One region of the Streptomyces sp. NPDC018833 genome, then DNA from elsewhere that is predicted to be linked to it. Evidence: riboswitches for the same ligand, from Rfam matches in the RefSeq annotation. Region 1 holds a riboswitch; each other region holds the start of a gene.
What was found. A riboswitch is a leader RNA that binds a small molecule or an ion and turns the genes downstream of it on or off. The one in region 1 is predicted to bind cobalamin.
Positions count from the first base shown of each region.

Region 1 (10,383 bases):
CGTGCTACCACTCGATGCCCCGCTGGCCCTTCTGGCCGACGTCCATGGGGTGCTTGACCTTCGACATGTCGGTCACCAGGTCGGCGAAGTCGATCAGTTTCTGCGGGGCGTTGCGACCGGTGATCACCACATGCTGGGTCCCGGGCCGCGTGCGCAGCACCTCGACGACCTCGTCGGTGTCGATCCATCCCCAGTGCATCGGATAGGCGAACTCGTCGAGCACGTAGAGCTTGTACGTCTCCGCGGCCAGATCCCGCTTGACCTGCTCCCAGCCCTCGCGCGCCTTGTCCTCGTTGGACAGCTCGCCCTCGGCCGTGGGGCGCTGGATCCACGACCAGCCCTCGCCCATCTTGTGCCAGGCGACCGTGCCGCCCTCTCCGCTCGCGCCGAGCACCTTGAGCGCGTTCTCCTCGCCGACCTTCCACTTGGCGGACTTCACGAACTGGAAGACCCCGACCGGCCACCCCTGGTTCCAGGCCCGCAGCGCGAGCCCGAACGCGGCGGTCGATTTGCCCTTGCCGATGCCGGTGTGCACGAACACGAGCGGACGGTTGCGGCGCTGGCGGGTGGTGAGTCCGTCGTCCGGTACGACGGACGGCTGTCCCTGGGGCATTACGCGGCCCTTCTGCTGTTGGCGGATACGGAGCGAACGTCCTTGACGAGACCGGCGATCGAGTCGGCGCGCAGTTCGTCGAGCGTGACGGCGGTGCCGCCGAGTTCGCCGGCGAGGGTGCCGGCCAGACCGAGCCGTACATAGCCGGACTCGCAGTCCACGACGACCGATGCCGTCCCCTCGGCGGCGTGCAGCCGCGCAGCCCGCATGGCGAGCGCGAACGCGTCACCCGCCCCCCGTGCCGTGGCGCGGCCGTCCGTCACCACGACGAGCAGCGGGCGGCGCGAGGGGTCCCGCAGGCGCTCGACGCGCAGCACCTCGCGCGCCTTCAGCAGGCCCGCCGCCAGGGGCGTACGGCCGCCCGTGGGCAGTGACTCCAGCCGGGCCGCGGCCGCGTCCACCGACGACGTCGGCGGCAGCACCAGCTCCGCGTCCTTCCCGCGGAACGTGATCAGCCCGACCTTGTCACGCCGCTGGTACGCGTCCAGCAGCAGCGACAGGACCGCGCCTTTGACCGCGCTCATCCGCTGCCGTGCCGCCATGGATCCCGAGGCGTCCACCGCGAACAGCACGAGGTTGCCCTCGCGCCCCTCGCGGGTGGCCTGCCGCAGATCGTCCCGGCGCACCACCAGCCCGGGGCCGCTGCGCCCGCGGACCCGCTGGTGGGGCGCCGCGGCCTGCACGGTGGCCGCCAGGTGCAGTTTGCCGAGTGCGCCCCGCGGCCGCCGGGCACCCGTCGTCCGCCCGTGCTCGGTACGCGCCCGGGACCTGCGGCCCGATGCGCCCTCGCCGAGACCGGGCACGCTCAGCATCTTCGCGCGGAACGGCTCCGAGGCCCGTACGGGCTGCTGCTCACCGCTCCCGGCCCCTGGAGCCGGCGTGGGTCGCGGAGCCTCCTCGGAAGGCTCGGAGTGTTCGGCGGACTCGGGTGACGTGTCAGGACCCTGGCCCTGCGGAGGCACCCCGCCCCCGCCGCCGGGCCCGCCGCCGCCGGGACCGCCATCGCCGGGACCGGGATCCGGGTCCGGGTCGGGCTCCGGCTCGTCCTCGCCGAACTCCTCCAGCGTCCGGTCGAGCTTGTCCTCGTCCAGGCCGGGTGCGTCGAAGGGATTGCGTCGCCTGCGGTGCGGCAGGGCGAGCAGCGCGGCCTGCCGTACGTCGTCGGGGGTGACCTCACGGCGGCCGGCCCACGCGGCCAGCGCCGTCGCCGTACGCGCCATCACGATGTCCGCGCGCATGCCGTCCACCTCGAAGGCCGCGCAGGTCGCCGCGATCTGACGCAGCACCCCGTCACCGAGGACCACGCGCGGCAGCAGCTCCCGCGCCGCCACGATCCGGTCCCGCAGCGCCGCCTCCTCGTCCGCCCAGCGCGCCGCGAAGCCCGCCGGGTTCTCGTCGTACGCCAGCCTGCGGCGTACGACCTCCACCCGCCGGTCGGGGTCCCGGGAGGCTGCGACCTCCACCGTCAGGCCGAAGCGGTCCAGCAACTGCGGCCGCAACTCGCCCTCTTCGGGGTTCATGGTCCCGACGAGCAGGAAGCGCGCGTCATGCCGTACGGAGACGCCTTCGCGCTCCACGTAGGAGGCGCCCATGGCCGCGGCGTCCAGCAACAGGTCGATCAGGTGGTCGTGGAGCAGGTTGACCTCGTCGACGTACAGGATCCCGCGGTGCGCGTCCGCCAGCAGGCCGGGCTCGAAGGCCTTCACCCCCTCCGCGAGCGCTCGCTCGATGTCGAGCGCCCCGACCAGCCGGTCCTCGGAGGCGCCGACGGGCAGTTCGACCATGCGCGTGGGCCGGTGCTGCGCCGGGCTGTCCGTGTGCGGTCCGTCCGGGCACCGGGGATCGGGCGCGGCCGGATCGCAGGCGAAGCGGCACCCCGCCACCACCGGCACCGGCGGCAGCAGGTCCGCCAGCGCGCGCACCGCGGTGGACTTGGCCGTGCCCTTCTCTCCGCGAACCAGGACACCGCCCACCGCCGGGCTGACCGCGTTGAGCAGCAGCGCCAGCCGCAGGTCGTCCATGCCGACGACCGCGGTGAACGGATAACGGGTGCTCATGCTCACTCCTTGACGTGACGGGGTGTCACCTGGGGACGGGACCCGCGGGGCGCTCACGGTGCCCCCGGCGGGACGAACGGCAGCCCGTCCGGCGGGCCCTGCTCGATCAGCCGCAGCAGCGCGTCCGTGTCCGCGTGCTCCTCGATCAGATCGCCGAGCCGGTCCAGCTGCTCCTCGCGCAGCGCACCGAAGCTCGTGTCCGGCGCCGGCACGAAACGGCGGCCCGCCTGTGCGGCGATCCGGCGCAGGAACGCCCGGCGGAAGCCGTCGCTCTCCAGGGAGCCGTGCCAGTGCGTGCCCCACACCGACCCGACCCGGCAGCCGTCCAGGAACGCCTCGCCGCCGAGGACTTCGGCGACGCCATGGTGGATCTCGTAGCCCTCCACCCGCTCGCCGAGCGCCTCGCCGACGGGGCGCGCAAGGGTCTTCTCGTGCGCGAACCGCACCCGCACGGGCAGCAGTCCGAGTGCGTCGACGGCACCGGCCTTCGACTCGACCTCGTCCTCGATGCGCTCCGACAGGATCTGGAAGCCGCCGCAGACGCCCAGCACCGGCCTGCCCTCCGCCGCCCGCCGGACCAGAGCGTCCGCGAGCCCGCGCTCCCGCAGCCACGCCAGCGCCCGTACCGTGCCGCGCGTGCCCGGGACGACCACCAGGTCGGCGTCCGCCAGTTCTTCGGGGCGGTCCACGAAGCGCACCACGACACCCGGTTCGGCGGCCAGCGCGTCCACATCGGTGAAGTTCGACATCAGCGGTACCGCGCACACGGCGACCCGCAGCACGTCATCGCCGACCGGCGGAGCCACGACCGACTCCCTGACCGCCCCGCGCAGCGACACCCGCAGCCCGTCCTCCTCGTCGATGCCGAGGCCGTGCGCGTAGGGCAGGACGCCGAACGCCCGCCGCCCGGTGAGCCCGTGCAGCATGTCGAGTCCTGGCTCCAGCAGCGTCACGTCCCCGCGGAACTTGTTCACCAGGTAGCCGGCGACCAGCGCCTGGTCCTCGGGTGCCAGCAGCGCCGTCGTCCCGAAGAACTGCGCGAACACCCCGCCCCGGTCGATGTCCCCGACCACGAGCACCGGCAGTCGCGCGGCCCGCGCGATGCCCATGTTCACGATGTCCGTGCGCCGCAGATTGATCTCGGCCGGACTGCCCGCCCCTTCGCAGATCACCGCGTCATACGTGCCCCGCAGCTCCTCCAGGCACGCCAGAACCGGCTCGAACAACTCCCGCTGCCTGCCGCCGTGATAGCCCCTCGCGCTGAGCTCGCCGACCGGCCGGCCCATCAGCACGACCTGACTGGAGCGGTCGCTGCCGGGCTTGAGCAGCACCGGGTTCATCAGCGCGGTCGGCTCCACGCGGGCCGCCTGCGCCTGCATCGCCTGCGCCCGTCCGATCTCCGCGCCCTCGCGCGTCACGAACGAGTTCAGTGACATGTTCTGGCCCTTGAACGGCGCGACCTTCACCCCGCGCCGCACCAGCCAGCGGCAGATCCCGGCGGTGACGACGCTCTTGCCCGCGTCCGACGTGGTCCCCGCGACCAGCAGTCCGCCACCGCTCATGTACGCCTCCCCCTCATGGCCCCGTAGGCGAGCCGCGCTCCCGCGCACGCCACGAGCGTCAGCATTCCGATACGCCGCGACAGCCGCACGGCCCGGTCGATGTCGCCGAACTCCACCGCTCGGCCCTGCCCGCCCAGCACAGGCCGGTGCTCGACGCGGCCCCCGTACGACAGGGTCCCGCCCAGCCGTACGCCGAGCGCGCCCGCGAACGATGCCTCCACCGGGCCCGCGTTGGGGCTCGGATGCTTCGCCGCGTCGGCGCGCCACACGCGGACCGCCCCGCGTGGGTCCGGGCCCGCCACGGCGGCGAGCGCCGCGGTGAGCCGTGCGCCGGGCCAGCCCGCCACGTCGTCGAGCCGCGCGGAGGCCCAGCCGTAGCGCCGGTGGCGCGGTGACTTGTGGCCCACCATCGCGTCCAGCGTGTTCACCGCCCGGAAGCCGACGAGCCCGGGAACACCCGCGACCGCGCCCCACACCAGCGCGCCGACGACGGCGTCCGAGGTGTTCTCGGCGACCGACTCGACGACGGCACGGGCGATCTGCTGTTCGTCCAGGGCCTGCGGGTCACGCCCGCATAGATGGGGCAGCCGCGCACGGGCAGCCTCGACATCCCCCGCGGCCAGTGCCTCGCCGATGACGCGGGCCTCCCGGCCCAGCGTCGTGCCCCCGACCACGGCCCAGGTGGCGGCCGCGGTCAGGGCGACGGACGCGACGGGGGAGCGGCGCACGGCACGGGACGCCACCGCGCCCAGAGCCGCGGCGCCGCCCGCGCACACGGCGGTGTGCAGGGCGCCCCAGCCCCGGTGGTCGCGCCACAGCAGGCGCTCCACGGCGCCCGCGGCCCGCCCGAAGGCGGCCACGGGATGCCCGCGGCGGGGGTCGCCGACGAGCAGGTCACTGGCGAGGCCGGCGGCGGCGCCGTACACGAATACACGGTCGGCACGCATCGGGTCAGTGGTCCCGCAGGTGGTGTCCGACGGACAGGGCTGAACGGCAGCCAGGCATGGTGAGGTCCTCACTCAGGGTCCGCGCCCTGGTTCGACGTGACCGGCGGTGAGAGTTCCTGGCTCCCCGGCATGTGCGCCGGATGACAGTGGCGGGACCGCGCCGGATTCGCACCGGACTTCCTCTTCTGCCGCCGTATTTGGCCCCGGCAGTCCACCATGCCCGCGAACGCCCGTCAACTCACCCTTGACCTGCGGCAGGACAGTGTGCGAAGCCCCACATCCCGGATGCGCCGAAGCCGGGCCGAAGGCACACGGGGTGCCTCCGGCCCGGCTCCGAGCGGGACGGCGTCGTCAGCGGACGACAGGTGTCAGCGGGAGTCAGGTGACGATGAGATAGATCCCGTACGTCACGGCCGCGGCGCACAGGGCGAAGCAGGCGTAGGCGCCGGTGCGGACCATGGTGGCCGATCCGCCGTTCGCGCTCGCCGTCTCGTGCTTGGTCAGGCCCACGATGCCCAGGGTGAACAGGCCCACCAGGGCGACGGTGGCGATCAGGCTCACGCTGAACACGGAGCCGAGAGCTGCCCAGTCGATCTTCATGCTGATGATTCCTTACACCGTGGCCGGACGGACCGGCTCGGGGTCGGCCGGCGGCGTGGCCGGGGCCGGGATGGTGGTCTTGAGCTCGCCCGCGGGCGGCGGGGTGACGGCCGCGATGGCCGCGGTGACGACGCCCGCCGGCTCCCCGTCCGAGACGTCGTTGACGTTGGTGTGGTCGACGACCTGGCGGCGGGAGACGAACCAGATGGCGACGCAGGACGCGACCAGGAAGACGGCCACGGCCGCGACGCCCCAGGAACCCTGCTTGGTGACGAACTCCGAGCCCGCCGCGACGAGACCCGCGGCCGGCAGGGTCAGACCCCAGGCGACGAACATCCGGGTCGCGGTGGACCAGCGGACCACACCGCCCTTGCGGCCGAGACCCGCGCCCATCACCGCGCCGGAGCACGAGTGCGTGGTCGACAGCGAGAAGCCGAGGTTGGAGGAGGCGAGGATGACGCTCGCCGCACCGGTCTGGGCGGCGAAGCCCTGCTGCGGCTGCAGGTCGGTCAGGCCCTTGCCCATGGTGCGGATGATGCGCCAGCCGCCGAGGTAGGTGCCGAGGGCGATGGCGACACCGGCGGAGACGATGACCCACAGCGGAGGGTTGGAGCCCGGGGCGATGACGTTCCCGGCGACCAGGGCCAGGGTGATGATGCCCATCGTCTTCTGCGCGTCGTTGGTGCCGTGCGCCAGCGAGACGAGGCCGGCGGAGGCGATCTGCCCGGAGCGGTAGCCCTTGGCCGTGGCCTTCGGGTCGGCGTTCTTGCCGATCTTGTAGGTCAGCCGGGAGGCGAGGAACGCGGCGAAACCGGCCACGAGGGGCGCGGCGACCGCGGGGATCAGGACCTTGGTGATGACGACGCCGCCATTGACCGCGTTGAAACCGGCGGAGGCGACGGTGGCACCGATGAGGCCGCCCATCAGGGCGTGCGAGGAGCTGGACGGCAGACCGATGAGCCAGGTCAGCAGGTTCCAGAGGATGGCGCCGACGAGCGCCGCGAAGATGACTTCAGGGGAGATGCCTGATTCGTCGACGAGGCCACTGGAGATCGTCTTGGCGACCTCCACGGACAGGAACGCACCGACGAGGTTCAGAACGGCGGACATGGCCACCGCGGTCTTGGGCTTCAGGGCGCCGGTCGAGATGGTCGTCGCCATCGCGTTGGCGGTGTCGTGGAAACCGTTCGTGAAATCGAACACGAGAGCTGTCACGATCACAATCGCGAGCAGCAGCGTGATGTGTTCCATTTACCCAGGCAATCGTTTGACGTCATTGACTGGCCGACCGTAGGCAACCTGGGTGAACGGAAGATGAACTGGGTCCGGCTCCACGGTGTCGTTAAGTAGGTACGGGGCATTCCGTTTGGCCTTTCGGGACCCGTTGACAGCACCCGGCGTTCACTCGAACACACTCTGTCGTGGCCGCCGTCCCTGTCGGCCTCCGAGCCCGGCTGCAAGGATCGTCGTCATGACTGATCACGTGCGACAGGACACGATCGAACAGGCCTGGCACGACGTCGTAGCGACGGCCCGCAGAACCGCCGCGGAGGGACTGGTGGTCGGCACGTCCGGCAACGTCTCCGTACGGGTCGGTGATCTGGTGCTCGTCACGCCGAGCGGGGTGCCCTACGACCGGCTCGGGCCCGGCGACGTCGTCGCAGTGGACCTCGACGGCCGACAGACCATCGGCACGCTCGCCCCCACCAGCGAGCTGCCGCTCCACCTGGAGGTCTACCGGAACACAGCGGCCGCGGCCGTCGTCCACACCCACGCAGTGCACGCCACCGCCGTCTCGACTCTGGTGCCCGAGCTTCCGCCGATCCACTACATGACGGCGGCCCTCGGCGGCCCGGTCCGCGTGGCGCCCTACGCCCTCTACGGCACGCCCGAACTGGCCCGCGCCATGCTCACGGCCCTCCGGGACCGCACGGCCTGCCTCCTCCAGAACCACGGCACGGTCGCGTACGGCACGACGCCGGCCGAGGCGTACGACAGGACGGCCCAGCTGGAATGGATGTGCCAGGTCTGGCTGACGGCCTCCTCGGTCCCGCCGCTCACACCGCGGCTCCTGTCCGAAGAGGAACTCGCGTCGGCCGCCACCCGCCTGACGACCTACGGCCAGCCCGGGCTGCCGCACGGCGGTGATTCACGCCAGTGAGGACACGAACGGAGGCCATGCGGCTCCGGGGTGCAGCCCCGGGCGCGGTGAGGCGGCGATCCGGCACCCGCGCCCGCGCGGCGGTGCCCCGTGTTGGACGACATTCCTCTGCGGCTTGGCGGCCGTGGCAGGCGCTCCGCCTCGGGCGGCAAGGTCCCGGGGTGGAGCCCCGGGGTGCGGTGAGGCGGCGATCCGGCGCCCGGCGCGGCGGTGATTCCCGCCTGTCCGGGTGTTTGAGGACATTGCTCTGCGGCGTGGTGGCTGAGGGAGGCGCTCTGCCTCAGGTGGCACGGGTCCGGGGTGGAGCCCCGGGGTGCGGTGAGGCGGCGATCCGGCGCCCGGCGCGGCGGTGATTCCCGCCCGTCCGGCGCTTGAGGACCACGCTCCCGTACGGTCCGGCGCCCGCGGGAGGTCCCCCACCCGAAGGGCAGGGCGGGGTCTGGGGCGGAGTCCCAGTCACGGGAAGGGGCGGGGTGGGGAAAGACCCCCGCCGAGACCCGCCCCGTCCCGCCCACTGGCACCCCCGCCCGCCCCCGTCGACACTGGACCCGTGCGCCCCGCTACAGCGACGGCAGCGGCCGTCACCACACTCATCGGCGTCGGCGCGGCGACGGTCGCCGCCGGCCGTCACGCGTCCAGCGCCGCCCTCGGGGCACCCTTCCGCCGCCCTCTGCCGGGCGACCCGGAGCTCACCGTGCACGAGACCGGTCCCGCCCGCGTGACGCTCACCCGCAGCCTCGCTTCCCTGCGCCCGGGGACGTACGGACTCCAGGGCTCCGGGGTGCACGCCGTCGTCGGGCCCGTGCTCGACGAGGTCGCGCACTCCGCTGACACGGTCGTACGCCGCCTGGAGCGCGTTGCCGACGGGGGGCTCCGGCCCGGCAGCCGGGTCCGCTTCACCCCGCAGGTGTACAGCGGAAACCCCGCCGACGCCCTCGGCATCCCGTACGCCGATGTCCTCGTACCCGGCGAACTGGGCGCGCTGCCCGCGTGGTTCGTGCCGGGTTCCCGCAGCACCTGGGTGATCACGGTGCACGGCATCGGCACCACCCGGGAGCACCCGCTGAACCTGCTCGCGTTCCTGCGCGACCACCAGTTCCCCGTGCTCAACCTCGCCTACCGCGGCGACGAGGGCGCCCCCCGGCCGCCCGACGGCCTGAGCCACCTCGGGGACTCCGAGTGGCGCGACCTCGACGCGGCCGTACGGCACGCCGTGCGGCACGGCGCCGAACGCGTCGTCGTCCTCGGCTGGTCGACCGGCGCCTCGATGGCCCTGCGGGCCGCCGCCAACTCCGGTCTGCGCGATCGGATCAGCGGACTCGTCCTGGACTCCCCGGTCCTCGACTGGGAGGCGACCTTGCGCGCCCTGGCCGCCGCCCGGCGCACCCCCGCCCTGCTGCTGCCGCTCGCGGTGCGCGCCGCGCTCGGCCGTACCGGCCCCCACGGCGACCGGCTCGCCGAGGCCGCCGACCCGCTCGCCGTCCGCGTCCCGATGCTCCTCTTCCACGGGCCGGACGACACCATCGCCTCGTGGGAGCATTCGCGCCGCCTGGCCGCCGACCGCCCCGCTCTGGCCACCCTCCACACCGTCCCCGGCGCCCCGCACGCGGCGATGTGGAACGCCGACCCCATGGCGTACGAAGAAGCGCTCCGCCGCTTCCTCACGCCTCTCATGTAACTCACACAGCCGCAGGCGGGAGACGTCCACGGCCCGGCCCCCCACGTTCCGTTTGGGCTTTCGGGCCGTCAGCGGGAAGACTGCTCCCCGTGACGTCCCGAAAGCCTGATGAGCAATTGGCGCGCAACTCCAGACTCCGTCTTGTCCGCCCGCGATCGCTGGCCACCGCACGACGGGCCGTGACGACCCGGCGCACTCGTCCGGCGCCCCGCCCGCCGGAGGGCACCCCCGCCCCGGCCGAGCTGGCCCGACAGGCCCGCGCGGTCCTCGCCGACGCCGTACGCATCGCTCGGTGGGCGGCCGCGGGCGTGGCCCCCTCCCTGCCCGAAGGGCCGCCCGGAGGCCCCCCGCCCACGGTCCCGTCGGCGATCGGCGCCCAGGAACGGGCGGCAGCCGCATTGGACCTCACACCGGACCAGGTCCGCTCGGGCTGGGACCGCGCCCGCCTCGCCGGTCTCGTCGAACTGCACGGTGGCACCGCACGCCCCGGCTGGCGGCTGCGCGCCTGGGACCGGGACGACATGGCCGTGTTGCGCGGCTGGGTCGCCCTCTTCGACGCCTGGTCGCTCGCGCACCCCGCCCCCGAGGACGTCGCACCCACCGCCGTGGCCGAGGTCGTCGAGGCCGTGCCCCAGGTGCTCTCCCTCCTCCAGCTCTCGGCCGGACCCGTGCTCGTACCGGCCCTGTTCGATCTGCTGCGGCAGCGCGTCGCCGAACTGCGCGAGGAACGCTGCGAGGTCCCCTACGGCCCCCGCGGCGAGGCGG
Region 1 covers NZ_JBIRZM010000024.1:42,150-52,532, forward strand. Annotated here, with positions in the region: gene ACH5AF_RS32835 (cobyrinate a,c-diamide synthase) at 1-11, opposite strand, end outside; gene cobO (cob(I)yrinic acid a,c-diamide adenosyltransferase) at 5-613, opposite strand; gene ACH5AF_RS32845 (putative cobaltochelatase) at 613-2,670, opposite strand; gene ACH5AF_RS32850 (cobyric acid synthase) at 2,724-4,232, opposite strand; gene ACH5AF_RS32855 (cobalamin biosynthesis protein) at 4,229-5,179, opposite strand; cobalamin riboswitch at 5,269-5,411, opposite strand; gene ACH5AF_RS32860 (hypothetical protein) at 5,558-5,779, opposite strand; gene ACH5AF_RS32865 (anion permease) at 5,792-7,030, opposite strand; gene ACH5AF_RS32870 (class II aldolase/adducin family protein) at 7,251-7,940, shown strand; gene ACH5AF_RS32875 (alpha/beta hydrolase) at 8,491-9,618, shown strand; gene ACH5AF_RS32880 (hypothetical protein) at 9,708-10,383, shown strand, end outside.

Region 2 (10,383 bases), on a different contig from region 1:
GCCGTAGAGATCGCGTGCCGGAATGGTCCGGCGGGCGAGGCCGGCGGCCTCGGCCCGGCGGTAGGCCGCGTCGAACGCCTCGCCCCACAGGTCGACCAGTTCGGGCACGTCGGCCGGTGAGAACAGCGACCAGTCGGAGTCGGCCTCGACGCGCCGCATGAACTCGTCGGGGATCCAGTGCGCGAGGTTGAGGTTGTGCGTACGCCGGGCGTCCTCACCGGTGTTGTCGCGCAGCTCCAGGAACTCCTCGATGTCCGCGTGCCAGGTCTCCAGGTAGATCGCGGCGGCGCCCTTGCGCCGGCCGCCCTGGTTCACGGCGGCGACGGAGGCGTCGAGGGTCTTGAGGAACGGGACGATGCCGTTGGAGTGGCCGTTGGTGCCGCGGATCAGCGAACCCCGGGCGCGGATGCGGGAGTACGAGAGCCCGATGCCGCCCGCGTGCTTCGAAAGGCGCGCGACCTGGTGGTAGCGGTCGTAGATCGAGTCGAGTTCGTCGAGGGGTGAGTCCAGCAGGTAGCAGGACGACATCTGGGGGTGGCGGGTGCCGGAGTTGAAGAGCGTGGGGGAGGAGGGGAGATAGTCGAGCCGGCTCATCAGGCCGTACAGGTCGGCCACCTCGTCCACCGCGCGGGTGCTGCCCGTCTTTGAATCGGATGCAGTCTCGGCGAGGCCGGAGGCTACGCGCAGCATGAAGTGCTGTGGCGTCTCGATGACCTGACGGCTGATGGGGTGGCGCAGGAGGTAGCGGCTGTAGAGCGTGCGCAGGCCGAAGTAGCCGAAGCGGTCGTCGGCACCCGGGTCGATCAGTGCGTCGAGCCTGGCGGCGTGCCGGGCCACGAACGCGGCCGTGCGGTCGGCGATCAGGCCCTCGCGGTGGCCGACCGAGACGGAGGCGGAGAACGACACCGCGCCCTCACCCGCAGCCTCGTCGGCGATGGTGCGGGTCAGCAGCCGGGCGGCGAGACGGGAGTAGGCCGGGTCCTCGGAGATGAGGCCGGCGGCGGCATCGGTGGCGAGGGAGCGAAGTTCGGCCGCGTCGGATCCGGCGTGCCGGCCGCGCAGCGCGGCTGCGGCGACCCTGCCGGGGTCGGCGTCGGGCAGATCGGCGGTGAGGTCCGTCAGGGTCCGCAGAAGTACGGTCCCGGGGCCGTCCGCGGTCCGGTCTGCGGTGCCTGAAGCCGGATCGGCTGGCGCGATGGTCATGTGGTGCTCTCCCTCGCTCGGCTCTGGGCCGGCGGAGGGCGGGGCCATTCGGTCGCCGGATCCGCGTACGGGCAAGCACGACTGATGGCGTCCACCGGCCCAACCGCGAGGCCCGGACGTCTCGGCACCCGGTTCGGTCGAGCCGGATGCACCGTCGGCAGGTCCTCGGACTTGTCGGATACGGCGAAGCGCACCGGATCACACCGTTGCGGGACAGTTCCGGATTCGCACCGGATTCCCCTGCGGCGACAGCGAGCATGAGCATACATGTGGGGGCGGGTGGCTGCGCATGCCCCCACATGTTGTGTCTCCGTGGCGAACGGAAGGCCGGGCGGTGAGCTGTGAACCTCGCTATCGTGGTGGACGAAGGGAGGGTCCATGACCGTGACCACCGATCGCCCGCACCTGGACACCGACGACTTCGACGAGGTCTTCCGGATACTGGCCCGCACGACCGAGGGCGTGCGTCTGGAACTGATCGACGGGAAGCTCAGGAGCAAAGCGGTGCTGGACGGGGATCACGGGCGCATCATCCAGTGGCTGACGCGCATCTGCATGCAGGCGCGTCCGGAGCTGTGGCTCCATCCGGACCAAGGCCTGAAGGTGCAGGAGTACCGGAAGGGCCGGGCCAGGCCGGACGGCTCCCTGGCTCCCAGTGACGCCTTCGTCGGCCAAGGCGAGTGGGCAGACCCCGACCAGGTGCTCATGGCCGTCGAGGTCACCTCGTACGACTCGGACACCGACGAACGCGACCGCGTCGAGAAGCCACGCTCGTACGCCCAGACGGGCATCCCGGTCTACTTGCTGATCGACCGGGACAGCTGCGAAGTGACGGTCTTCAGTCAGCCCGACGGCGTGCGCTACGAGAACGCCCACACCGTGCCCTTTGGCAAGGACATCAGCCTGCCGGCACCAGTGGACATCACCCTGGTGACCGAGCAGCTCAAGGACTGGGTGAACTGACCGCACGACGAAGGGCCGTCGCATCTCCCCCGGGGAGACGCGACGGCCCTTGCGTACGCGATCGTCAGTGGCCGCCGGGGGCACCCGCCGTGGCCGACGGCAGCTCGGTCTTGACGCCGGGGTCTCCCGCGTCGGCCGTGTAGTCGGACGGGCTGGTCTCGTCGACGCCGTCGGGGGCCTTGAGCGCCTTCAGGACGAAGGTGAGGACCACGGTGACGACGACGTTCAGCACGAACGCGGTGAGGCCGATGTAGCCGATCTCGCCGATGCCGGGGATCTCGGCCGACGAGCCGCCGAAGTGCTTCTGCGTCGGGCTGGCCACACCGTACGCGGCGGCCGTGCCGTAGATCATGCCGGCCGCCCAGCCGGCGATGAGCGCCCAGCGGTGGAACCAGCGGGTGAACAGGCCGCCCACCAGGGCAGGGAACGTCTGCAGGATCCAGATGCCGCCCAGCAGCTGGAAGTTGATCGCCACGGTCTTGTCCATGGTGAGGACGAAGGCCAGGGCGCCGACCTTCACCAGCAGCGAGACCAGCTTGGAGACCTTGGTCTCCTGCGCCGGCGTCGCGTCGGGCTTGAGGAAGTCCTTGTAGATGTTCCGCGTGAACAGGTTGGCCGCGGCGATGGACATGATGGCCGCGGGGACCAGCGCTCCGATGCCGATCGCGGCGAACGCGACGCCCGCGAACCAGTCCGGGAACATGTTCTCGAACAGCTGCGGGATGGCGAGCTGACCGTTGGTCACCTTCACGCCCGCGGCGATGGCCATGAAGCCGAGCAGCGCCAGCAGGCCGAGCATCAGCGAGTACAGCGGCAGGATGGTGGTGTTGCGGCGGATCACCTCACGGCTGCGCGAGGAGAGCGTCGCCGTGATGGAGTGCGGGTACATGAAGAGCGCGAGCGCCGAGCCGAGCGCCAGGGTGGCGTAGCCCCACTGGCCCAACTCACCGGGCACCAGCGCACCACGTGGCTTGTCGGTCGCCGGGTTGATCTGGGTGTACGCCTCTCCGGCCTTGGCGAAGATGTCGTCGAAGCCGCCCAGCTTGATCGGGATGTAGATGATCGCCACGGCGATGACGATGTAGATCAGCGTGTCCTTGACGAACGCGATGAGCGCCGGGGCGCGCAGGCCGGAGGAGTACGTGTAGGCCGCGAGCACACCGAAGGCGATCAGCAGGGGCAGGTCCTTGATGAACCAGTTGGTGTCCTCGCCGCCGCCGACGCCCATGACGTCGAGCACGGCCTGGATGCCGACCAACTGGAGCGCGATGTACGGCATGGTGGCGAGGATGCCGGTGACGGCGACGGCCAGCGACAGGCCCTTGGAGCCGAAGCGTCCGCGGACGAAGTCCGAGGTGGTGACGTAGCCGTGCTTGTGCGACACCGACCACAGCCGCGGCAGGAAGGTGAAGATCAGCGGGTAGACGAGGATCGTGTAGGGGACGGCGAAGAAGCCGGCCGCGCCCGCCGCGTAGATGGCCGCCGGGACGGCGACGAAGGTGTACGCGGTGTAGAGGTCGCCGCCGAGCAGGAACCAGGTCACCCAGGTGCCGAACGACCGGCCGCCCAGGCCCCATTCGTCGAGGCTGTGCTCGTTCTCGGCCTTGCGCCAGCGCGCGGCCAGGAAGCCCATGACCGTCACGGCCACGAAGAAGAAGATGAAGACGCCGAGTGCGACGCCGTTCACGCCGTCCTTCACTGGGACGCACCCCCTTTGCGAGCGCGCTGGTCACGCTGCCACAGCTTGTAGGCGATCATCGTCAGCACGGTCGATACCAGGACCCAGAGCATCTGGTACCAGTAGAAGAACGGCATGCCGATGAAGGTCGGCTCGAGCTTCGCGTAGGAACCGACCCAGAGCATCGCCACGAAGGGCGCGAACAGGCAGAGGGCGATGATCACGCGCACCGGTGTGACGACCGGTTGTTTCGCTTCGGGCGCTTCAGGCGCGTCCGGTGCCTCGGGCAGTGCTGACATGCGGCTCCGTCCCCTCACTGGTCACCTGTGTAATGCGCACGAAATCTAGGCGAGCCGTTCGAGCCTCGTCATCCCCCGTCCGCATATCGGTACGGCAACGACTTCGCGCCATGACTGTGCAAAACATGACATGGCGTCGCAACCTGCTGCGACGCCATGCCGGACACCCTGTCAGGTGGGAACCACGGTCTCGGCCGGACCACGACGTGAGCCCGCAAAGCGGCCTTCAGTCCTTGGGCCGTTGGAGTCTCGCGACGAACTTGTAGCGGTCGCCGCGGTACACCGAGCGCACCCACTCCACCGGTTCGCCCTGCGCGTCCAGGGAGTGGCGCGAGAGCATCAGCATCGGCAGGCCCACGTCCGTGCCGAGGAGGCCCGCCTCGCGCGGCGTGGCAAGCGAGGTCTCGATGGTCTCCTCGGCCTCGGCCAAGTGGACGTCGTACACCTCCGCGAGGGCGGTGTAGAGCGAGGTGTACTTGACGAGCGAGCGGCGCAGCGCCGGGAAGCGCTTGGCCGACAGGTGCGTGGTCTCGATCGCCATGGGCTCCCCGCTGGCCAGCCGGAGGCGTTCGATGCGCAGGACCCGCCCGCCGGCCGAGATGTCGAGCAGGCCAGCCAGCGTGTCGTCGGCTGTGACGTATCCGATGTCCAGCAGCTGAGACGTGGGCTCCAGGCCCTGTGCCCGCATGTCCTCGGTGTACGAGGTGAGCTGGAGGGCCTGGGAGACCTTGGGCTTGGCGACGAACGTGCCCTTGCCCTGGATGCGCTCCAGCCGGCCCTCGACGACGAGCTCCTGCAGAGCCTGGCGCACGGTCGTGCGCGAGGTGTCGAACTCGGCCGCGAGCGTGCGCTCCGGCGGCACGGGAGTCCCGGGCGGCAGTGTCTCGGTCATGTCGAGCAAGTGCCGCTTCAGCCGGTAGTACTTGGGCACGCGCGCGGTACGCGCGCCTGCTGCCCCGCCCTCGGCTTCGGTGCCGGCCCCGTCCGTGGTCATGCCCCGCCTTCCCGACTGCTGCGCTCCTGCCGTCACCGGCTCCTCCGTCTCCCAGGTCATGTCCGGCCGTTCATGCCGGGCTCGCGTGCCCTGGCACGCACGCTCGCTGCGTTGTCGTCAATCGCCGACGCTCCGCGTCGGCTCAATCCTCCGCCTTGCGATCGCACGCACCAGACCCCGTTTGCTGATCCGGCCTGATCGGCCGGACAGGACCTAGCGGCTCACATGGTGGCACGGACCGCTCACGGGTCGTCGCCCTCCCTCATGTGTCGGTCCGATAACGGACGCGACTGCCCTTCTTATACACCCTTGACACCCTCAAAGGTCTAGGCCAAGCTCCCGGTACTGGTCTAAACCATTAAGGACCAGATCCCGGCCCCAGGGCAGAATCCGGCGCGCCACCGTCAAGTGCTGCGCGACTCCCGGGTGGTGGGGGGGACTCTTGCATCCCTTGAGGAGGGTGGCGTGAAGCGCAATCTCGTAGCAGCGGTGGGTGTGGCGGCCATGATCGCGTCGGTCGCGGCATGCGGTTCGGACGGCCAGGCCGAGTCGGCCAAGAACCCGAAGGACCGCAAGGAGACGCTGACCGTCTGGCTGATGGTCGACGCGCAGTCCACGTGGCCCGAGCTGGTGAAGGAGGTCAATGACCGGTTCAACGCCAAGTACCCGGGTGTGAAGGTCAACGTCCAGTACCAGCAGTGGGCGGACAAGACCAAGAAGCTCGACGCCGCGCTCGCCGGCGACAAGTTCCCGGACGTCGTCGAGCTGGGCAACACCGAGACCATGACGTACATCCTCAACGGCGCTCTCGGCGAGATCGACCCGAAGAAGTACGAGAACTCGGACACCTGGATCGGCGGCCTCAAGGACACCTGCACCTACGAGGGCAAGCAGTTCTGCGTGCCGTACTACGCCGGTGCGCGGGTGGCCATCTACAACAAGGACATGTTCAAGGCGGGCGCGGGCACCGAGACGCTGCCCACCACCGAGGCCGAGCTGACCGCCGCCCTCGACAAGGTGCAGGCGAAGTACGGCAAGGACAAGGCGTTCTCGCCGCTCTACCTGCCCGGCCGCTACTGGTACGCCGCCATGTCGTACGTCGCCGCGTACGGCGGCCAGATCGCCACCTACGACGAGGGCAGGAAGGAGTGGAAGGCCGCTCTGTCCACGCCCGAGGCGCAGAAGGGCATCAAGCACTTCGTCGACCTGGTCGGCAAGTACAACCACGGGGACAAGACCAAGGACGAGCAGGACCATGCCAACGTCATGGCCAACGAGAAGGCCGCCCTTCTCTACGGCAACGGCTGGGAGGCCGGCAGCGTCACCGACCCCGCGGGCAACGGCAACGCCAAGCTCAAGGACAAGATCCTCACCGCGGGCATGCCCGGCCCGAACGGCAAGGCGCTCCCGTCCTTCATCGGCGGTTCCGACCTCGCCACCATCTCCAAGTCCAAGATCCAGGACCTCGGCGAGGAATGGATCTCGATGTTCACCAGCGCCAAGTCGCAGGAGGTCCTGGCCTCCAAGAACATCCTGCCGAACAACACCAAGCAGCTGGAGCCGCTGAAGGCCAAGCCGGAGACCGCGGCGATCGCGGGCGCGGTGCCGGACGCCTGGTTCACCCCGATCGCGCCGGGCTGGGCCGCGATCGAGAAGAAGGAGGTCCTGGAGCTGATGCTCCTGGACATCATCAAGGGCGCGTCGGTCGAGGAAGCCACCAAGAAGGCCGACGAGGAGATCGACAAGCTGATCAACGAGCAGTCCTGACACCGGTCTTCTCGCAGCGTTGATCAGACGGCGGGGGCGGCGGACCGTGCCCCGGCACGGGGCGCCGCCCCCGCACTCCGGTACCTCCCGGCCCGTACGTCCGAACGGAAGGCTCCGCACCCATGAGTGCCGCCGACATGAAAGCAGCCGACCTGGTGGTGCCCGTCCCGCGGCCCCCGGAGGGGGTCGGCACCCAGCAGCCGAAGGGTCAGGCGCGCAGGCCCCGCAGGGCCGGTGCGTTGCTGCCGTATCTGCTCATCGGCCCGACCATCGTCGCGATCGCCGCGGTCTTCGTGTGGCCGCTGGTCAAGACGGCGGTCATGTCCTTCCAGGACGTGGGCCGCAAGGAACTCTGGACCGGTGAACCGGCCCCCTGGGTCGGTTTCGAGCAGTTCAGCAACATCTTCGCGGACGGCGCCTTCTGGGACTCGGCCGTCCTCACCGTCGTGTTCATGGCCGCCTGCGTGGTCACCACGCTGGCCGCCGGCCTCGCCGTCGCGCTGATGATGCAGCGCATGTCCACGTGGGCCAGGCTGCTGCTGACCGCCGCGCTGATCGCCGCCTGGTCCATCCCGCTGATGGTGGCGGCCTCGGTCTTCCGGTGGTTCGCCGACTCGGACTACGGCGTCGCCAACATGGTCCTGTCGAAGTACCTGGGACTGGACTTCCAAGGCCACAACTGGTTCCTCGACCACAAGCAGGGCTTCCTGGTCATCGGCGCCGTGGTGGTGTGGGGCGCGATCCCCTTCGTCGCCATCACGCTGTACGCCGCGCTCACCCAGGTCCCCAAGGAGCTGGAGGAGGCCGCCGCGATCGACGGCGTCGGCGCGTTCGGCAACTTCCGCTATGTGACCTTCCCCGTCATCAAGCCGGTGTTCCAGATGGTGGCCACACTGTCCGTCATCTGGGACTTCAATGTCCTCGGACAGGTCTGGCTGATGCGCGGTACCAAGCCCGAGCCCGAGTACGAGGTGCTCGGTCTCTACGCCTTCAACAAGGCCTTCGAATCCAACTCCTTCAGCCAGGGCGCCGCGATCTCCCTGATCACCGTGCTCCTGCTGTCCGGCGTGGCCGTCTACTACCTGCGCCAGCTGCTCAAGATCGGAGAGGTCGAGTGAGCGCCGTCAGCTCCGCCCCGAAGGCGATCCGTCCCGACCGCAAGAAGAAGAGCAGGCACCTCTACAACGCCGTCGGGCTGCTGACCTTCGTGGTCATGATCTTCCCCGTGTACTGGCTGATCATCAGTGCCCTGCGCCCGAACGCCGAGATCCGCAGCTACGACCAGACCCTGTGGCCCTCCTCGATCACGTTCGACAACTTCAGCCGCGCCATGGACCAGGCCCACTTCGCCACCGCCGTGAAGTCCAGCCTGATCATCTGTGTCACCGCGGTCGCCGGCGCGATGCTGATGGCGACCATCGCCGCGTATGCCATCGGCCGCTTCCGCTTCGCCGGCCGCAAGCTCTTCATGATCGTGCTGATCCTGGTCCAGCTGCTGCCGCCGACGGCCATGCTCATCCCGATCTACCTCCAGCTCAACGACCTCGGCGCGCTGAACGAGTACTGGGGCGTGATCGTCATCTACCTAGTCTCCACGCTGCCCTTCGCGACCTGGATGATCCGCGGCTTCGTGATCAACATCCCGAAGGAGCTGGAGGAGTCCGCGATGGTCGACGGCTGCAGCCAGATGGGCGCCTTCTGGCGGGTGGTCTTCCCGCTGCTCGCCCCCGGACTGGCCGCCGCTTCCATCTACTCGCTGATCAACGCCTGGAACGAGTACCTGCTCGCGTACATCGTGCTCCAGGACAACGACAAGTACACCCTCAACGTGTGGCTGGCGAACTTCACCACCTCGCGCGGTGTGGACTACGGAGCGCTGATGGCCGCATCGACGCTCATCGCCATTCCCGTCGTGGCCTTCTTCATGGTCATCCAGAAGAAGATGGCAGCGGGACTCACCTCGGGCGCAGTGAAGGGATAACGCCTCCTCATGACGACTCTCGTACGGGGATCATCCGACACCCTCACCCGTGACGCCCTCACCGTCCTCCAGCCCGGCTTCACCGGCACCACCGCCCCGGACTGGCTGCTGCGGAGGATCGGCGAAGGACTCTCCGCCGTCGGCCTGTTCGGCCGCAACATCACTACGCCCGGTCAGCTGGCCGCGCTCACCGCCCGGTTGCGGGCCGAGCGCGAGGACGTCCTCGTCGCCATCGACGAGGAAGGCGGCGATGTCACGCGGCTGGAGGCGCGCACCGGTTCCTCCTTCCCGGGCAACTACGCGCTGGGCATGGTGGACGACGTGCACCTCACCCGCGCCGTGGCGCGTGAGCTGGGCCGGCGGCTCGCCGAGTGCGGGGTCGACCTCAATTGGGCACCGTCCGCCGACATCAACTCGAATCCGGACAACCCGGTCATCGGAGTGCGGTCCTTCGGCGCGGGGACGGACCTCGCCGCCCGGCACACCGTGGCGTACGTCGAAGGACTCCAGTCCGCCGGGGTCGCCGCCTGCACCAAGCACTTCCCCGGGCACGGCGACACCAACGTCGACTCGCACCACGCGCTGCCCCGGATCGATGTGGACCTCGACACACTGCACGCCCGTGAGCTGGTGCCTTTCCGCGCCGCGATCGCGGCGGGTTCCAAAGCGGTGATGAGCGCGCATATCCTGCTGCCCGCGCTCGACCCCGAACGTCCCGCGACCCTGAGCCCGCAGATCCTCACCGGTCTGCTGCGCGAAGAGCTGGGCCACCAGGGTCTGATCGTCACGGACGGGATGGAGATGCAGGCCATCTCGTCGGTGTACGGCATCGAGCGCGGCTCGGTCCTCGCGATCGCCGCAGGAGCCGACGCGATCTGCGTCGGTGGCGGCCTGGCCGACGAGGACACCGTACTGCGGCTGCGCGACGCGCTGGTCACAGCGGTACGGGACGGCGACCTGCCCGAAGAGCGGCTGGCCGACGCGGCGGCGCGCGTGCGCGCCCTCGCCGCCTGGACGCGCCGGGCCAGGGGGGCTGCAGCAGAGCCGGGCGCGGCTTCACAGGAGGGGACCGCGCCCGGCTCCGGCACGGAGATCGGTCTTCTCGCCGCGCGGCGCGCGGTGCGGGTCACCGTGGGGAAGCAGCCGTACGAGCCGGTCACCTCGGCGCCCCATGTCGCCGCCTTCACGCCGGTCGCCAACATCGCCGTCGGTGACGAGACGCCCTGGGGTCTCGCGGCCGAACTCGCCGAGCTGCTGCCCGGCACCACGACGGGCACCTGCCCGAGTGGTGGCGATATGTTCGCTTTGGCGGCAGACGTGTTGGCGGCCGCGGCGGACCGCAGGATCGTCGCCGTGGTGCGCGACGTCCACCGGCACCCCTGGATGGCGAACGCCCTGGACGCCTTGATCGCGGCCCGTCCCGACACGGTCGTGGTCGAGATGGGCGTCAACGGGGCCCCGCCGAGGGGAGCCCTGCACATCGCCACCCATGGCGCAG
Region 2 covers NZ_JBIRZM010000011.1:234,641-245,023, forward strand. Annotated here, with positions in the region: gene ACH5AF_RS22770 (ribonucleoside-diphosphate reductase subunit alpha) at 1-1,203, opposite strand, end outside; cobalamin riboswitch at 1,342-1,475, opposite strand; gene ACH5AF_RS22775 (Uma2 family endonuclease) at 1,582-2,166, shown strand; gene mctP (monocarboxylate uptake permease MctP) at 2,231-3,865, opposite strand; gene ACH5AF_RS22785 (DUF3311 domain-containing protein) at 3,862-4,143, opposite strand; gene ACH5AF_RS22790 (GntR family transcriptional regulator) at 4,370-5,137, opposite strand; gene ACH5AF_RS22795 (sugar ABC transporter substrate-binding protein) at 5,603-6,904, shown strand; gene ACH5AF_RS22800 (carbohydrate ABC transporter permease) at 7,027-8,022, shown strand; gene ACH5AF_RS22805 (carbohydrate ABC transporter permease) at 8,019-8,885, shown strand; gene ACH5AF_RS22810 (glycoside hydrolase family 3 protein) at 8,895-10,383, shown strand, end outside.
Region 2: it holds a riboswitch for cobalamin, as region 1 does, so the genes downstream of both, ACH5AF_RS22770 (ribonucleoside-diphosphate reductase subunit alpha) here and ACH5AF_RS32855 (cobalamin biosynthesis protein) in region 1, are expected to answer to the same signal.

Region 3 (10,383 bases), on a different contig from region 1:
GGCCGGTGGAACGGTTTGTTCCGGTCTTGCGTGGTACGGGGCTCACCTGGGTCCCTTGGTCGGCGTCCGGCCCTGGCCAGGACGGTCGCCGGAGTTCCCCTGGCCCGGCGTGGTCGTGGTGGAGGGCGCCGTGGTCGCGGGCGCCTCGGTGCCGGTTTCCTCGGTCTCGGTCTTGGAGCTGCTCAGCGAGGGGCTCGGGGCCGCTGACTCCCCTGGCGTGGCGGACCGGTCGGCGGCGGGTCCGGCGGTGGAGCCGGGCTCCTCCGTGGCCTTCGCCGATCCGTCCTGCTCCCCCTCCTGCTTCTGGTCCTGACTCTGCTTCTGTTCCTCGTTCTTCTCCTGGCCCCAGGGCAGCGAGAAGGGGCCGCCGGAGGGCGCCGAACCGAAGAATCCCGCGATCACGACGGCGATGAAGACCACGCAGACCGCCGCGAAAGCAAGGCCCACAGGGCGGACCAGCCGTCCGCGGCGCCCCGATGGGTCGACGAAGACCGAGCCGTCGTCGTGTCCGGCGTCGCGGTCGTCGTCGGCGGCGCCGTAAGCGTTTCCCCGGTCTCCGTGCAGGTGCTCGTGCTCCCGGTCGGCTCCTTGGCGGCCGTGGCCCCCCTCATAGGTGTCGCGACCGTCCCCGTAAGAAGCGTGACCGTCCACGTACGTGCCTTGCGGCTGGCCGTAAGCGTCGCCGGGCGCGATGCCGTGACCGGTCGCCGCCGGCTCCTGCCACCCGTACGCCGCCGCCGGATCCGCGTATCCGTCATGGGCCTGGGCACCGTCGCCGTACGGGTGGTACACGACCGGCAGGCCCCGGGTCTGGCCACCCTCCTGGTAGGCGCCGTTCCCGGCGTACACGCCAAGAGCGCCGTTCGCGTGGTTCGTGTGGCTCGTGTGGCTCGTGTGGTTGGCGCCATGTGCGCCATTCGCGCCGCCTACGCCGTACGCACCATCGTCGCGCTCAGGGTGCCAATGCATGGGCGCGGAGCTTACAGGTTCTGGGGACCTACCGTGTAGCCGAGGAAAAGAACCACATGAATCACCTACTCTTCCCCAAACAGACATCCGATACACATCACTGCCAGCCTCACACAGAACGGCCCCAATTCACCTCGACCGGGAGGGAGTTCGCCGACAGTACTCCTCCGGCACCTTGGGCGACCTCTTCCCCAGCAACGACGCCCAGGGCGCGACGCCGGCCGCCGAGCCGTCCGAAGCTCGGGAGCTGGTCGAGCTGCTTCTGGAAGCGGTCGACGACCGTCTCGCCGAGCCGCACGACGACCAAGAGGCTTGAGCGCTTCGACGGGCCCGGGCCCAACCAGCTCCGGAGGGCGGAGAGCGTTGAATGCGGCAAACACCCTGCTGGCCCTGCCCGGCCCGCGCTCCGCGGGCGGCTGGCTGCTGAGCGCCCGCATGATGGTTCACCGCCTTGGCCTGGTCAGGAGCTATCTGGCCCGCCAGCCAGCCGACCTGACCAGCGACTTCCAGGATGGCATCAGCTGACTGCTCAGGAGTTATACCGCGTGGTGCGTACCACGGTGATCCAATCCCCGCCGCCTGCATGGCTTATCGCGTTGTTCTTGGCTTCGGTCTGACTGGCGCCGTGACCACCCCAGTAGCGATGGGCGTTGGGGTTGTAGGCCACAGCGCCACAGCTGTTGGCGAACGACACGAGGACCTTGCAGCTGCCTGGGCAGCTGTTCAGTGCGGCTTGCTGCGCAGCACTCGCGGATTTGTAGTCCCAAGCTCGGCCGTAGGCGCCGTTGCTCGCCACGGCTATGGCGCCGTAATAGTTCGGCCGTGGAGCCGGCGCAGGTGGCGAGGTCGGGGCAGGTGGCGGGGCCGGGGCTTCCGTCGTTTCGGGGGCGGGATCGTCGGTCAGCGGATCGGGGTCGGGTTCCTCCGTCGACGGGTCCTCGGTCACCGTGTCGTCCGGATCGACGGCGGAGTCGCCATACGTTGGATCGTCGGGCACGTACGGATCGGCAGAAACAGCGGGAATCGCGGAGGAGTCGGAGTCGTCGCCCGACGTGCTGTGGCCCTCCGCGAGCGCGAACACCAGCATCACTCCCGCGATGGCGGCGGCGACACCTGCGGCGGCCTTGCCCGGCGACTTACCACCCGGGTTTCCCGCCGGGCCTGTTCCGGCCCCAGGGAAGCGGGTGCCGTGAAGTTTCGCCGTGACGTTGGACACTCGTTCGTTATGCCGCGAGGGTGTGCTGATGCCGCTGCCGGGTCTCGGCCGGGGTGAGGTAGCCGAAGGTCTTGTGTTTGCGCAGACGGCGGCGGTTGTAGAAGGTCTCGATGAAGTTGAAGACCTCGGCGCGGGCGGTGGCCCGGTCGGGCCAGGTGCGGGTGCCGATCTCTTCTTCGAGGAGAGCCCAGAAACTTTCCGCGGCGGCGTTGTCGAAGCATGCCCCGGTGCGCCCGCAACTTTGCCGTAGCCCCAACCTCCATACGTGATCGCGGAATTGGGCCGAGGTGTGTTCGCTGCCGCGATCACTGTGGACCACGCGGCCGGGCGCCGGTCCGCCGCGTCGTTGAGCCATGTCGAGGGCGTCCACGACGAGTTCGGCGCGGTGGTGGCCGGCCATGGCATGGCCGACAACCTCGCGGGTGGCCGGGTCCAGCCGGCAGGCGAGGTAGAGCCACCCCTCCGCGGTGGGCAGGTAGGTGATGTCGCCGACCAGCTCGGTGCCGGGGCGCTCGGCGTGGAAGTCGCGGCCGATCAGGTCCGGGGCCGGCTTCGCCTTCATATCCGGCCGGGTCAGCGAGCACCGCTTGCGGCGGGTGACGCCGCGGATGCCGCGCTCGCGCATCACGCGGGCGACGCGCTTGCGGTTCACCCCGCGCCCCCGACGCCGCAGCTCGGCGTGGATGCGCGGAACGCCGTAGGCGCGACGGGAAGCGAGGTGCGGCACCGTGATCTCGTGCGCGAGCGCGTCGTCGGCGGACTGCCGGGCGCGAGGGGCGGCCTCGCCTCGCGCCGGGCGTAGCAGGAGGAGCGGGCCACATGCAGCACCCGGCACAGCAGAACGATCGGGTAGTTCGCCTTCTCCGCATGGATGAACCGGTACAACTCGCTCACCGGTCGTTCTCCTTCACGAAGAAGGCGGTCGCCTTTTTTCAGGATCTCGATCGTCTGCTGCTGTTCGCGGTTCTCCTTGCGCAGCCGCTTGAGCTCCTCGCGCTCGGCACTGGTCAACTCGCCGGGGGTGCCCTCGCCCCGGTCCGTCTTGGCCTCGCGGTACCAGCCGCGCAAGGATTCGGAGCTGATGCCGAACTCCCCCGCGACCGCAGTGACCGTCTTGCCCGAGGAGTCGACGAGCGCGACAGCGTCCCCCTTGAACTCCTCGGAGTACCGCTTCGTGTACTTGCTTCCCACCTGGTGCTACTTCCTCTGGAACCTCAAGTCCCAGTCTCCAGGTGTCCACGATCAAGGGGAAGCTTCACCCCAACTCCTGGCCCAGGTCTACGGCGTGACGAGCGAGGTCACCGCCCATCCGCGCACGGGCGCGCCCCAGGTGACCTTCCTCCCCGGCGAGCCTCACCCGGCCGCGCCGACCGGGGCAGAGCACTCCTTGTCGTGATGGCTGCACTTACGGCTGTGGCTGATCGCACAGAGGTGCGTCTGGCGGGCCGGGGCCGGTTCTGCGATGCTTCCGTCCGACAAGCGACGGCGGAACGAGGAAGCCGGTGAGATTCCGGCACGGTACCGCCACTGTGTAAGGGGAGCGACTCCACCCATGGCCACCACCCCATCCGGGAGTGGGAAGGCCGGAGAAGCTGTGATCCCGAGTCAGGAGACTCACGCCGTCGCACCTCGATGTACGGGGCGGATTTCCCCAGGAGAGGCGGTGGCACTCGTGTGCCTGCATATGTGCGGTGGCAGCCAGGTGCTGCCCGTGGTTCTGCGGAGTCGGCCTGCCTGGCTTAACGCACGGGCCCGTTCCCCAAGGGACTGAAGAACCGCCCCCAGCGGATTCCTTCCCGTACACCGCATCACGCGCATCGGAATGCCGGTACGCGCTGCCCACGCACGCCACCAGGAGTCACCTTGTCCGTACGGTCCCTCATGCCCGGCCGCCGTCTGGTCGCCGCGGCAGCCTGCCTGACCGCCGCCCTCACACTCACCGCATGCGGCGGTGACTCCGGCCCACCCGCCGACGCCAAGGCAAAGACCGCCGGGAAGGGCTGCATCAAGGACTTCGACCCGGCCAAGGACTACTTCCCGGTCAAGTCGACGGTGAAGCACGCCAAGAACTTCTCCCTCCGGTATGAGAAGAGCTACCAGGTCCTCACCGTCAAGGAGCCCTTCCCCAAGGGCAAGCCCGAGTCATACGTACTGGTCAAGTGCGGTGCGCCGAAGCCAAAGCTGACCGGTGACCTGGCGTCCGCACAGCAGGTCTCCGTTCCCGTCAAGAGCCTGTACTCCGCCTCCACCACCCACCTTCCGCTGCTGACCGAGACCGGAACCCTGGGCGTGCTGACCGGTGTCGCGAGCGCCACGGCCATCTCCTCCGCCGAGGTGATCGAGGGGGTGAAGGCAGGCAAGGTCACCGAGTACGCCAAGGACCGCACACTCAACGCCGAGACCGTCATCGGCGCCAAGCCCGACGTCCTGATGACCCAGGGCACCGACGACCCGCAGTACCCCAAGCTGCGTCAGGCCGGCATCGCTGTCGTCGCCAACGCCGAGTGGCTGGAGCCGAGTCCGCTCGGCCGCGCCGAGTGGGTCAAGGCCATGGCCGCGCTCACCGGGGCGGAGCAGCGCGCCGGCGAGGTGTTCAGCACCATCGAGGGCGACTACCGGAAGGTCGCCGAAAAGGGCGCGCAAGCGGTCAAGGCGGGCAAGCCCGTGGAGGTCCTGCCCGGCACGATGTACCAGGGCACCTGGTCCATGCCCGCCGGCAGCAGCTACGCGGCCCAACTGATCAAGGACGCGGGCGGCACCTACCCGTGGGCCGGCGATCCGGGCACCGGCGGCCTCCAGCTCAACTTCGAGGCCGTGTACGCAAAAGGCGGCCAAGCCCCGGTCTGGATCGCCGACCAGCAGTGGAAGTCCACTGCCGACGCGGTGAAGGCCGACAGCCGGTACGGGCAGCTGAAGGCCGTGTCCGACGGTGGGGTCTGGACGAACACCAAGGCGCTCGGCCCCGGCGGCGGCAACGACTACTTCGAGCGCGGTGTGCTGCGCCCGGACCTCGTCCTTGCCGACCTCTTCGCGCTGATGCACCCGGACCAGGCGAAGGACCACACGTTCACCTTCTACCAGCAGGTGCCCAAGGCGTGACGACGCACATGACCCTGGCGTCGGCCGCCGCCCCGGACGCCCCGCGCGCCGCGCGGCCGGGACGGCGGCGCCTCTCCGTCGTCCTCGCTCTCGCGGTCGGTACCGCCGTGCTGTTTGTGCTCACCCTCGCGACAGGCTCCCATCCGGTGCCGGTGGCGGACGTGGTGCGGATCCTGTTCGGTGCCACCGCCGACGACCCGCGCTGGACCGTGATCGTCGAAGAGGTCAGACTGCCGCGCGCGCTGACCGCCGCCGGCGTCGGGGCCGCCCTCGCGGTGGCGGGCCTGCAGATGCAGACCCTGTTCCGCAACGCGCTGGCCGATCCGTTCTCCCTAGGGGTGAGCTCGGGTGCCAGCATGGGCGTCGCCGCCGTGGTGGTCGGCACCGGCGGCGTCGCCGGCAGCTTCACCGGAGACCTGGCCGGCCTGGGGCGCGTAGGCGTCGTCATCGCCGCCTCTCTCGGCGCCGCCGCCGTGCTGGCCCTCGTCCTGCTGATCTCCAGGTGGGTGCGGTCGGCCGTCACGTTGCTCGTCATCGGCGTCATGATCGGCTCGGCGGCCACCGCGGTGGTCGGCGTGATGCTCGTCTACGCCCGGCCCGAGCGCGCCCAGCAGTTCGTCATGTGGGGCCTGGGCAGTTTCAGCGCCACCACCTGGCCCGACCTCCAGGTGATGCTGCCCGTCATCGGCGCGGGCCTGCTCACGGCGCTGCTGACCGCCAAACGTCTCAACGCCCTGCTGCTGGGCGAGGACTACGCCCGCACCATGGGGCTGAACGTGGGGCGCAGCCGCGATCTGGCACTGTTCGGCACGGCGCTGCTCGCGGGCGCGGCCACGGCGTTCTGCGGCCCGATCGCCTTCGTGGGCCTGGCCGTCCCGCACCTGACGCGCGTGGCGCTGGGGACCTCGGACCACCGGGCGCTCATCCCGGCGTCCATGCTCGCCGGGGCGTTCCTCGCGCTGGCCTGCGCGCTGTTGAGCCAGCCGCCCGGCACGGACTCCGTACTGCCGCTCAACGCCATCACCTCGCTGTTCGGCGCCCCCGTCGTCATCACGTTCCTGATCCGCAGCCGTCGCGGCGTACAAGGGGTGGCCTCGTGACCGACACCATGACCGAACCCGTAACGGACACGGCCGACCGACAGGACCGCCCCGAGGGTCTCGCCACCGAAGGGCTCGCCGTCGGCTACAGGACCCGGTCGCCGCGCGGGCGCGGAGCGAACCGGGCCGTGCTGTCGGGCCTCAACCTGGAAGCGCGAGTCGGCGAACTGACCGTGCTCCTCGGGCCCAACGGCGCGGGCAAATCCACGCTGCTGCGCACCCTGTGCGGTCTCCTGCCACCACTCGACGGCCGGATACACATCGGCGGGGCGGACCTGGCACACCAGCCGCCGACCACTCTCGCCCGCCGGCTGGCAGTTGTCCTGACCGACCGGGTGGACGCCGGGCTGCTGTCCGTACGGGAACTGGCCGGGCTCGGCCGACACCCGCACACCGGATTCACCGGCCGCCTCACAGCCGCGGACCACGCGGCCGTCGCTTGGTCGCTGCAGGCGGTGGGCGCGGGGCATCTGGCGGACCGGCCGGCCGCCGAACTCTCCGACGGCGAACGCCAGCGCGTCCTGACGGCCCGCGCCCTCGCCCAGGAGCCCGATGTCCTCCTCCTCGACGAGCCGACCGCCTTCCTCGACGTGCCCTCACGGGTGGCACTCACCGTTCTGTTGCGCGACCTCGCCCGGGACAAGGGCCTGACCGTCGTGGTCAGCACCCACGACCTGGAGCTGGCACTGCGGGTGGCCGACGCGGTGTGGCTCGTCGACCGCGAATCCGGGGTCCACGCCGGGGCACCCGAGGACCTGATCCGCAGTGGCGCCGTCGCCGCCGCCTTCGACGCCGACCATCTCGCCTTCGACGCGGTGTCCGGCACGTTCGGCCTGCGCCGCACCGCACGCGCTCACGTGGCGGTGGACGCGCCGGCCGATGTGCTTCCGCTCCTCGAACGCGCCCTCGCCCGCGAAGGACTGGCCGTCGCGGCCCCGGGCGACCCGGCCGCCACCACACGGGTGAGCTGGGGAGGAGCGGACCGGCTCACCCTCACCGGACCGGACGGACAGGTCGCCCGCGTCCTCGGCTTCCAAGAACTGACGCGGACGGTACGGACATGGTGAACGCGGGCATCACCTCCGACGTCCTGGCGCGGGTCTCCGCGATCGGCCCCTACTTCGCGGTGACCACCGGCCCCCGCCCCCAGGCGCACGGCTTCCGGCCGATGACCGACCTGTACGCCGACCCCGTCGCACTGGAAGCAAGCGTACGAGTCGTTGCCGGGCGGCTGGGCACCGACCAGCTCAGGGTGGCCGCGTCCACCCTGCACCTGGGCACCGCCTCCCGGCTCTGGTCGATCGCCCTGGCCTGCGCCACGCTCACCGGCCGTGTCCCCAATCTGGGTCCCGAACGGCTGTGGTGGCGCATGCCCGCCTCCGGCCCCCTCGACCTGTGGCTTCCGGACCCGCGAGAAGTGGACCGGGAACCACACCCGGCCCTGCACCACGCCGTCATCGTCCAGAACCTGGTCCCCTGGGCCGACGCTGTACGGCGCGCGTCCGGCGTGTCCCCGCACACCCTGCGCGGCAACGCCGCCTCGGCGCTGATCGGGGCCCATCGCGTCCTGCTCGCCAGGGCTCCGAACTCCCTCTTCCCCGTCGTACCACTCGTCCACGCCCTGCTGGACCAGCCTCCACTTGCAGGGGCCGGCACGCACCGCACCACCCCTGCCGAGCCGCTCGCCTTCCGACGCCGCAGCTGCTGCCTGTACTACCGCGTGCCGGGCGCGGGCACCTGCGGCGACTGCGTCCTCAACACCAAGGAGAAGACCTCATGACCACCGAGCCGACCGTCGTCGACACCCCCGGCGGCGGTACCCAGCATGTCTGGCCCCTCCCGGTCGACGAGGCCACCCTCCTCGACCTCATCACCACCGTCTTCACCGACCACTGGCAGCACATCCACTTCGGGCCCATCGTCGAAGGCGCCGCCTGGGAGGTCGGCGCCCCGGGCGCCCCCACCGCTATCACCATGAACGACGGCTACATCACCGTCGACTTCGGCGCCTGGCACTTCCACCTGTGCATCGGCGAGCACACTGCCTCCGGCCCCGAACTGGGCCGCATCCGCCGCTGCTCCCGCGCCGAGCTCTACCGCACCATCAGCTCCGACGGCAGCCCCGTCAGCTGGGGAGCCCGCCTGTTCAACGGCCGCGACGAACAGATGATGACCGTCCTGCTGCCCAACCCCTTCCTCACCGACCGCCAGGAACTTCTCGACACCCCCGACTTCACCCGGCTCAACGCGTGGGACGCGTTGCGGGCCCGCTTCCTCTCCCTGCCTGCCGACCCGCTTGACCGCACTGGCAAGGGCTTCAAGCACAGCGGTTGACCGCTGTCCGACGCCCGCGACCCTTTTCATTCCAAGGCGGCCGATGAATGGAGTTCAGACGTCGCCCCGCTGAAACTACGTCACTCGGTACCCGCGCGGTCGTCCTGGACGAGGAGGATCGCGTTCTACTCTGCCGGTGCGCACTTCCGGGCGAGGTTGTCTGCGTGGCTCCTGGAGGTGGCGTCGAGGAGGGCGAGTCGATGCACCGGCGCTGAAAGGCGAGCTGTACGAGGAAGTCGGACTCGGACTCGTCTTCGACGGCCCCCTGCGGCATGCGTGGCAACAAAGGCTCATTGGTTCTGCGTATGCGCGTGACCGTGGCGGCGTACTCAACGACTACTTCCTGGTCCGCACCACCGCGTTCGAACGGTGGGCGCCCTCTCGGACAGCGAGCTCGCGGCTGAGAAGAAGCCGTCCCGGACGTATGGCAAGACTCCACACCATGCACCCATGGAAACAAGTCGAGCCATCCCCCACCCCGACAAGAAACCGCAGGTCAGGCACCCTTTTGCGCAGGCTCCAGAATCGCCACGCACTCCACAAGCGAGGTCATCGGAAAGGGATCGACCTGGACGGGCCACGAAAAAAGCCCAGGTCAGAGGCGGTCTATCCGCCCGTTGTCCCGCGTACGGGAACTCGGAGCGTCAAACGAGCGTCACGCCAAACAATCCCTCCTCGCGCTTCGCGACAGGCCGCCCGCGCCCGAACCGACGACGCGCCAGATGCGAGGGACGAGACGGACTGGCTGGAGTGAACCGAGCAGTGCTTCGTCAGGTCTGGCGTTCATGTCTGGTGTGGAGCACATTGCAGATATGAAGTCTGGGCAGGTGTAGCAGCTTCGCCAAAAGAGAACGACTGCTGACGTCCGGTCGGCTGATCGACGGTTGACGAGGGACGACCGACGACGGTAGCGACGCCCAGGTCCCCAGGTACCGTCACCGGCATGTCGGCGTCCCGTGCTCCTCGTGGGCCGGCCCGGCCACCGCCATGGGATGATCAGTCCCATAGAGGGCACCGGCCTGCGGAGGGCAGTATGAGTGACGGCACCGGGCATCTGTCCAAGCTCGTCTGGTCGGTGGCCGACCTGCTGCGCGGCGACTTCAAGTCATCCGAGTACGGGCGGGTGATCCTGCCGTTCACGGTGCTGCGCCGACTGGACTGCCTGCTGGCCCGGAGCCGGAAGGCGGTGCTCGACGAGGCCGAGCGTACCGACGGCGAGCAGGAGCGTGAGGAGCGCTTGACGGCCGCCTCGGGTTGGCCCTTCTATAACTCCAGCCGGTTCTCCATGGAGAGCGTGCTCAGCGATCCGGAGAACGCCGACCGGTTGCTCCTGGCCCATGTCGACGGGTACTCCCGGAACGTCAGGGAACTGCTGGACGGCTTTGAGTTTGAGCGGACCGTCACCCGCCTGCACCAGGCCCGACTCCTCTACCGCGTCGTCGCGCAGTTCGTCTCCATCGACCTGGGGCAGATGATCACCGACGACCACATGGAGAGCCTCTTCGAGGAGCTCGTCCGGCGGTTCGCGGAGAGCGGCAACGAGGCGAGCGGGGAGCACTACACCCCCCGGGACGTCGCTCACCTGATGGCCAGCTTCCTCGTCTCCGCCGACTCGGACCTCCTGACGTCGCCGCATGCCGTCCGCACCATCCTGGATCCGGCCTG
Region 3 covers NZ_JBIRZM010000015.1:190,867-201,249, forward strand. Annotated here, with positions in the region: gene ACH5AF_RS27130 (bifunctional polysaccharide deacetylase/glycosyltransferase family 2 protein) at 1-46, opposite strand, end outside; gene ACH5AF_RS27135 (hypothetical protein) at 43-969, opposite strand; gene ACH5AF_RS27140 (hypothetical protein) at 1,145-1,285, shown strand; gene ACH5AF_RS27145 (hypothetical protein) at 1,333-1,494, shown strand; gene ACH5AF_RS27150 (DUF4189 domain-containing protein) at 1,499-2,185, opposite strand; gene ACH5AF_RS27155 (IS3 family transposase) at 2,193-2,912, opposite strand; gene ACH5AF_RS27160 (transposase) at 2,834-3,376, opposite strand; partial or broken gene ACH5AF_RS27165 (histidinol phosphatase) at 3,441-3,581, shown strand; cobalamin riboswitch at 3,637-3,822, shown strand; gene ACH5AF_RS27170 (ABC transporter substrate-binding protein) at 4,049-5,284, shown strand; gene ACH5AF_RS27175 (FecCD family ABC transporter permease) at 5,281-6,384, shown strand; gene ACH5AF_RS27180 (ABC transporter ATP-binding protein) at 6,381-7,451, shown strand; gene ACH5AF_RS27185 ((2Fe-2S)-binding protein) at 7,445-8,164, shown strand; gene ACH5AF_RS27190 (hypothetical protein) at 8,161-8,718, shown strand; gene ACH5AF_RS27195 (NUDIX domain-containing protein) at 8,766-8,933, shown strand; gene ACH5AF_RS27200 (N-6 DNA methylase) at 9,752-10,383, shown strand, end outside.
Region 3: it holds a riboswitch for cobalamin, as region 1 does, so the genes downstream of both, ACH5AF_RS27170 (ABC transporter substrate-binding protein) here and ACH5AF_RS32855 (cobalamin biosynthesis protein) in region 1, are expected to answer to the same signal.